3 regions of the Glutamicibacter sp. genome follow, and region 3 is predicted to be linked to each of the others. Evidence: riboswitches for the same ligand, from Rfam matches in the RefSeq annotation. Region 3 holds a riboswitch; each other region holds the start of a gene.
The links. A riboswitch is a leader RNA that binds a small molecule or an ion and turns the genes downstream of it on or off. The one in region 3 is predicted to bind thiamine pyrophosphate.
Positions count from the first base shown of each region.

Region 1: another riboswitch for thiamine pyrophosphate. It lies ahead of thiO (glycine oxidase ThiO); the one in region 3 lies ahead of thiM (hydroxyethylthiazole kinase).
Region 2: another riboswitch for thiamine pyrophosphate. It lies ahead of thiC (phosphomethylpyrimidine synthase ThiC); the one in region 3 lies ahead of thiM (hydroxyethylthiazole kinase).

Region 1 is NZ_JBOGEG010000039.1:7,323-9,579, forward strand. It holds gene ACRDT3_RS16510 (GNAT family N-acetyltransferase) at 1-940, opposite strand, end outside; TPP riboswitch at 1,020-1,124, shown strand; gene thiO (glycine oxidase ThiO) at 1,122-2,219, shown strand; gene thiS (sulfur carrier protein ThiS) at 2,246-2,257, shown strand, end outside.
Region 2 is NZ_JBOGEG010000029.1:25,204-27,460, forward strand. It holds gene thiC (phosphomethylpyrimidine synthase ThiC) at 1-874, opposite strand, end outside; TPP riboswitch at 871-978, opposite strand; tRNA gene ACRDT3_RS14800 (tRNA-Thr) at 1,220-1,291, opposite strand; tRNA gene ACRDT3_RS14805 (tRNA-Thr) at 1,825-1,896, shown strand; tRNA gene ACRDT3_RS14810 (tRNA-Met) at 1,944-2,020, shown strand; gene ACRDT3_RS14815 (GTP pyrophosphokinase) at 2,103-2,257, opposite strand, start outside.
Region 3 is NZ_JBOGEG010000008.1:33,476-35,732, forward strand. It holds gene ACRDT3_RS07410 (hypothetical protein) at 1-801, shown strand, start outside; gene ACRDT3_RS07415 (GntR family transcriptional regulator) at 798-1,166, shown strand; TPP riboswitch at 1,201-1,295, shown strand; gene thiM (hydroxyethylthiazole kinase) at 1,285-2,079, shown strand; gene thiE (thiamine phosphate synthase) at 2,072-2,257, shown strand, end outside.

The DNA.
Region 1 (2,257 bases), on a different contig from region 3:
GCAAGGGCGTGACGGCAGAGCCGCGATCGGTACGCAACCGTGCGTAGGTGTGCACATCAATACGTTCTCCAGCAACCAGGAACTTGCCCCGCTCGACACCTTCGTGCAGGAAGCCGTTGCTTTCTGCTACATGCTTCGACCCGGGATTATTTGCCCGCAGGCCCAGCTCCAAGCGGTAAAGGCCCAGCTCGTCGAACAGGTAATCCGCCAAGGTTGCCACCGCTCTAGTGGCCAGCGACCTGCCCCGGTAATTCTGGTTCATCCAATACCAGACCCACGCGTTCTGATTTTCCGGATCTACCGTACCGCACACCAAGCCAACCAGCCGATCTCGATATGCGATGGCCAACGCCTGCTGGCGGTCCCCGGCCTCCAGCAGTGCGCGCACGTACGATTCGGCCTTTTGCGGGGAATCGGCGTCGCCCTGGCGCTTCATGTCGGGGTTCGAGGAAAACGCCTCAAAGACGGCGTCGGCATCCGAAAGGCGCAGCCATCGCACCGAGAATTCAGCGTCGGCAGGCTCGGCTTCCTTCGGTCCTGCAGGGGAAAGTGGCCGCGCGGCGGCCGTGCCCTGGTGGAAGAGCAGCTGCCAGCGGCCCTGCTCATGGATCCACAGCGAACTGCGCTCGCTGGGGGAACCAGAAAGCAACCTCCAGCGCAGCAGCACCAGCTGATCTGCAAGCTGGATAGCCACCGGGCTTTCGACCGTCAACGAGCCCGCATCCCGTGCCGGCTCCTGGGCAAGCTGGGCAATGATGGCCTCGCGATCATAGGTTCGCCCGCTGGCTCCCACCTCGGCGAACCGAGGATGCAAGCGTCGTTCCAATTGCGCCTGGCTATGGCGTTGGCTGGATTCCAGGAGTTCTTGCTCCAACGAGATGATGGCGTTGGACAGCGCAGAACCCTGGGGAAGCGCGATAGGGAAATCATGGGATGCCATGTCAGCAAGTACATCACAGAAGATGACGGATCTGCATTCAATAAAGTTCGCCTTTATGAGCTGCATCATGCTTATAATCGCAGTAATCCGCGGGAGCCTGAATCGACCAGGCTGAGAGGGCACCGAGCCGACCGCTACACCTGATGCGGGTCATGCCGCCGTAGGAAGGAAGCGTGCCCTTGTGCATGTCAACATTGTTGGCGCCGGGATTATTGGCCTGGCCGTCGCGTTCGAGCTGGAATCACGCGCACACACCGTCACTCTCATCGATCCAGCACCCGGTCAAGGTGCAAGCTACGCAGCGGCAGGAATGCTGGCCCCGGCAGCCGAAACGGTCTGGGGCAATGGCCCGCTGCACCAGCTGCTGGCCGCCTCGAATGCCGCCTATCCGCAATTCATCGAGCACATCGAATCGGTCACCGGGCAACGCCCGGACTACCTGCAAAACTCCACCCTCGTTGTCGCCGCAGAGCCTGCTGACCGCGAAGCCCTGCATGAGCTGACCGAACTGCAAATATCCCTGGGCCTATCAGCGCAAAAGCTCCTGCCCAGCCAGGCCCGCAAACTTGAACCAGCTTTGGCCGCCAATATTTCCGGCGCGGTCCTGTGCCAAGATGACCACCAAGTCGACCCTCGCTCCATCGTCAAGATCCTCTTGGAGCATCTGCGTCCGCACCTCATCGAGGAACGGGCGCAGGCCCTGGTGACCGACGGGAACCGGATCACCGCAGTGCGCACCGCATCGGGCCGAATCCTCGAAGCAGAGCAAACCATCGTGGCCACCGGTCTTGGCACACTTGGTGGCCTGAAAGAACTTCCACTGCGCCCGGTCTACGGGGACATCCTCCGGATCCAGGGGCCAGCAGGCCCGCCGCTCATCACCCGCACCATCCGCGGCATCGTGCACCGGGAGCCGGTGTATCTCGTGCCGAGAAAAGACGGCAGCCTCGTCCTTGGAGCCAGCGTTCGAGAAGACCGGCAACCGGCAGTGAACATTGGCGCCATGCACCTGCTGCTGGACAATGCGCGAAAGCTAGTCCCCGGCATCAGCGACTGCACGCTGAACGAGGCAACTGCCCGGGCACGTCCCGCCACGCCAGATGACCGGCCGCTGCTTGGGCGCCTTGATCCGGGCCTGCTGCTCTGCACCGGGTACTCCCGGCACGGCGTCCTGCTGGCCCCGCTGGGCGCAATGCTCACCGCGGATCTCGTCCACGGCAACCAAACCCACCCCTTGCACCAAGCTGTGGATCCCCACCGCTTTGCGAAAGCAAACTAGACAACTCACCGAACGGAGCAACAACCATGAAAAGCATT
Region 2 (2,257 bases), on a different contig from region 3:
CCATGCCGGTGACCCGGTTGGCAGTCAGCGGGATGTAGCGCAGCAACACGCCGGCGTGGATGGTCATGTAGTCCACGCCCTGCTCGCACTGTTCTATGACGGTGTCGCGGAAGATCTCCCAGGTCAGTTCGTTGGCTTCGCCATTGACCTTCTCCAGCGCCTGGTAGATCGGCACGGTGCCGATGGGCACCGGGGAGTTGCGGATGATCCACTCGCGGGTGGTGTGGATGTCATCTCCGGTGGACAGGTCCATTACCGTGTCCGCGCCCCATTTGGCCGCCCACTGGAGCTTGGAGACTTCTTCTGCGATTGAGCTGGTCACCGCCGAGTTGCCGATATTCGCGTTGATCTTGACCAGGAACGCCTTGCCGATGATCATCGGCTCGGATTCCGGGTGGTTGATGTTCGCCGGGATGATGGCTCGTCCGGCCGCGAGCTCGCTGCGCACCAGCTCGACATCGCATTCCTCGCGCAGGGCCACATAGCGCATTTCCGGGGTGATGATCCCGGCGCGCGCGTAGTGCATTTGCGTCACTCGGGCTCCGCCAACGGCCCGCAGCGGTGGGGCTGAGCGTCCAGCCCATTCCGCGCTGGCCGTGCCGCGGCGGACCGCTGAGCGCCCGTCGTCGTGCAGGTTGCGCTCGCGACCTGCATAGGTTTCCACGTCCCCGCGTTCCAGGATCCACCGCTCGCGGAAGGGCTGCAGGCCTTGGGTGGGTTCGCTTCCCGGTCCGCTGGTGCGATATACCGCCAGCGGCTCGTTGGGCTTTCCATTGGGGGAGTCTGCCAATTCGATCTGCGTGACGGGAACAGAAATTCCCGCAGATTCGCGGTAGGCAAGGGTGTGGGCAGGGTGCTGTTCAAATTGTTCCACTGGGGAAACTCACTTCCTTCGCCGGCATTACCCGGACAGGTTCAACGGTCGCGGACGGCGATAGCCCGATCTCAGCCCTTGCCAGGGCACCCGTGTGGTCGCGAATAACTTAGCACGCTTGGGAGGAAGAAACGCAAATCCGGTGGTCAGAGCCTTGACATCAAGGGAAGGGCGAGGTGCTGGTTCCTGCGGGCCTGGATTCTTTGCGTTGGCCGGAGAACGCTTGCCAGGGGCACCAGGAATCCAGGGTGCACGGCATGGCCGATAGCCGCACGATGAGTTCGCGGCATCTGGGGAGTAACGAAAAGAGAGGCAATCTGGAACCAGATTGCCTCTCTTATTTCGAGCCCCCTGCCGGAATCGATCCGGCGACCTCGTTCTTACCAAGAACGCGCTCTACCACTGAGCTAAGGGGGCAACAGGTAAATACTTTACACAGGTTTTTGAGGTTTGCAAAATCCGTCGGGGATTTGTTGCTGAGGTCACAATATTCCTACTCAAGTCGGGAATGGGCGACAAGGAACCGATGCGATCATGCCGGTTGCCGGGATCCCGGTTCGCGGCCTGGATTCCAGTTGCCGCGCATCGGAGCAGTGCCTGCGCCCATGGTGGACCGGGTGCATTCAAGCACTGTCTTTGCCCGGGGATCGGGAGTGGGGAATCGGGCTGAGGTCAGGGAGTGCCGAGTCGGGATATCCGCCGGTTGGCCATCGGTGGAAGTTCGCGAGATTTTATCCCGCACCCCTGGGGGAATCCGCGATTGACCGCAAGGAATGATCTAGTGAGCATCGTCACCTGGACACTTTTTGTCCCATCCTTCGTCCCTGATGACCAGATGTCAGTTCGCAAATAGTTGCTGACTAGGTGTTTTATTGAATTTTCCGAGTGTTTACCGGGCCGATCTGCCGATTTTTCTTTGCAGGGAAACCCGTGTAGAGTATTTACTCGTTGCCCCCTTAGCTCAGTGGTAGAGCGCGTTCTTGGTAAGAACGAGGTCGCCGGATCGATTCCGGCAGGGGGCTCTGAGTGAGAAGCTTTCTTGGCTTCTACTGGATTGCTTCTCACTTGTGGCGGCGTAGCTCAGCTGGTTAGAGCGCACGACTCATAATCGTGAGGTCCCGGGATCGAGTCCCGGCGCCGCTACCAAAACAAAGATCCTCAGCTTCGGCTGAGGATCTTTTTTGGTTTCCAGGCCCTGAAGCAACATGTTGCTTCGGCGCCGGAACGGCTAGCTGCCCGTGTCCTTCTCCTGGCTCCCGGCCTTGGCTTGCTGAGCCAGCGAGAGCAGCCCCTGGATCGCCTTCGTATCGAAATCAGCTTCCTGGCTTGGCGCCTGATTGGCATCGTGGCCGTGGACTTCGGTATGCAGGCGCTGCATTTGCA
Region 3 (2,257 bases):
GACCAAATGAGCGCCATCGGCAACACTCTGGACTGGAGTGCAAATTACGCGATGCTCGGAATTTCTGCCTTGATGCTGTTCTGGCGGCCACCGGGGAATTTTGAGAACGAGCGCCGTACAACTGCCACGGCTTTCAGCAGGTTGCGCGAGCAATTGCTCTCACTCCAATATGTCACTGCCATCGCCACGATGGTGGCCCTGTACGCGGCGTGGTTCCTCTTGCCCGTTCCCGACCAGAACGCATGGCCTACCGGCGAGCGCGAAACCTGGATACTGGTGGTCTTGACCGTTGCCGCACTGCTCTACTTGGCGTTGAACGCCCTCTACCTGAACTACGTGAACTTAATATCACGCAAAGCCGCAGCACTTCCCAAGTATTCGGCTCCGCTTCCAATATGGGCCTATATTTGCGCCGGAACGTTGGCCGCTGCCTGCGCCTACTTCCTGATCAATCCCCCATTGGACTATCTGTGGGGATTCGTCGCGCCGCGAAGGAGCATTGTCGTCGGGCTCATTGCCCTGTTGGCATTAGCCCACGCGGGTTTCGTCTGGTGCTCGCGTCGCGCAACCATTCCGTGGTCCGTCTCCGCAGCCGAAGAAATCTGGTATCGCCGAGTCCTGGAACTCCGCTCGTTGCGTGCGGTCGCCAGCGCCATCCTCGCAATGCTAGTTGTCGGATACGAATTCCCGATGCGGCTGGATCTTGCCGCATTGCTGGTCTTCGCCGTCCCAGCGGTCATCTTCCTGGAACGCCCCCGCAGTTCAACGGCACATTCATCTCAGGCGCCGGTCACGGCATGAGCACGCAGATCCGGGTGGATTTGGAGGCCGCCACCCCGCCCTACGAACAGATCCGCTCGCAGATTGCTTCGCTGATCTCCTTGGGCGAGCTGCCCGCGGGGACCAAGCTGCCAACCGTGCGTGCCCTGGCCACGGACCTCGGCGTTGCTGCCGGGACGGTGGCGCGCGCCTACAAGGAGCTGGAAGCCGAAGGGCTGATTACTTCCCGGCGCCGGGCCGGCACAGTGGTCAACGAGCGGCCGCAGCCGGTGGATACCGGTGCAGACCTCCTGGCCGCCGTAGATCATCTATGGGCATTGGCGGCCGCGCAGAAGGTAGATGCGGCCACGCTCAAGGCCTTGGTGGCGCGGCGCGAGCGTAGGTAACTTGTCCTTGGAACCGGTTGTGCGTACGCTCTATGGCAGTGACACGGGGTGTCGGAGCAACCGACTGAGATGAGACCCGTAGAACCTGATCTAGTTCACGCTAGCGGAGGGATGTCGCATGGCTTTGCATGCAGTTGCCCAAGAATACCGGCAACAATCACCTTTGGTTTTTTGCCTGACCAACACCGTCGTATCCAATTTCACCGCCAATGTCCTGCTGGCATCCGGCGCTTCCCCGGCCATGACGGATCTGCCCGGCGAGGCCGGTCCATTCGCCCAGGCAGCTTCCGCCGTATTGGTGAATTTGGGAACTCCGAGCACTGAACAGCTGGCTGCCATGGAAGAAGCGGTGCAGTCGGCGAGCGCGGCAGGCACCCCCTGGGTCCTGGATCCAGTGGCGGTGGGAGCGCTTCCGGTACGCACGGATTTTGCCCGGCGCATTGTCCACCAGGGCCCGGCCCTGATTCGCGGCAACGCCTCGGAAATCCTGGCCTTGGCAGGCCGGCAGTCGGCTTCGCGCGGTGTCGATGCCCTGGATGATGTCTCTGCCGCCTTGGCGGCTGGACGCGAACTGGCGCAAGAGCATGACTGCGTGGTGGCCATTTCCGGCCAGGCTGACGCCATCATTGATGCCACGCGCACCGTCCTGGTGCATACCAACGGAATTGGCTTGACCCGGATGACAGGTGGCGGTTGCGCCCTGGGCGCGTTCTGCGCCGGAATGATTGCGGTCCACGATGACCCGTTCGAGGCCACCATCGCAGCCCACGGTTTCTACGGCCTGGCCGCGGAAAAGGCCCTGGCAAGCAGCACCGGTCCGGGCAGCTTCGCAGTCGCTTTCCTTGATGCGCTGTCCACGGCCGATCCCGATGAACTGAAGACTTTGAAGCACGAGGAACTGAACCATGCATAATTACGGCGCTTACCTAGTAGCCAACACCGCTAGCTGCACCCCACGCAGCACCCTGGAAGTTATCGAGGGCGCCGTCGCCGGAGGAATCCAGTGGATCCAGCTTCGCGCCAAGGATGAAAGCGCCCGCGAGTTCTTCGAACTGGCCTGCGCGGCTGCCAAGCTCACCGAGGGCAAAGCC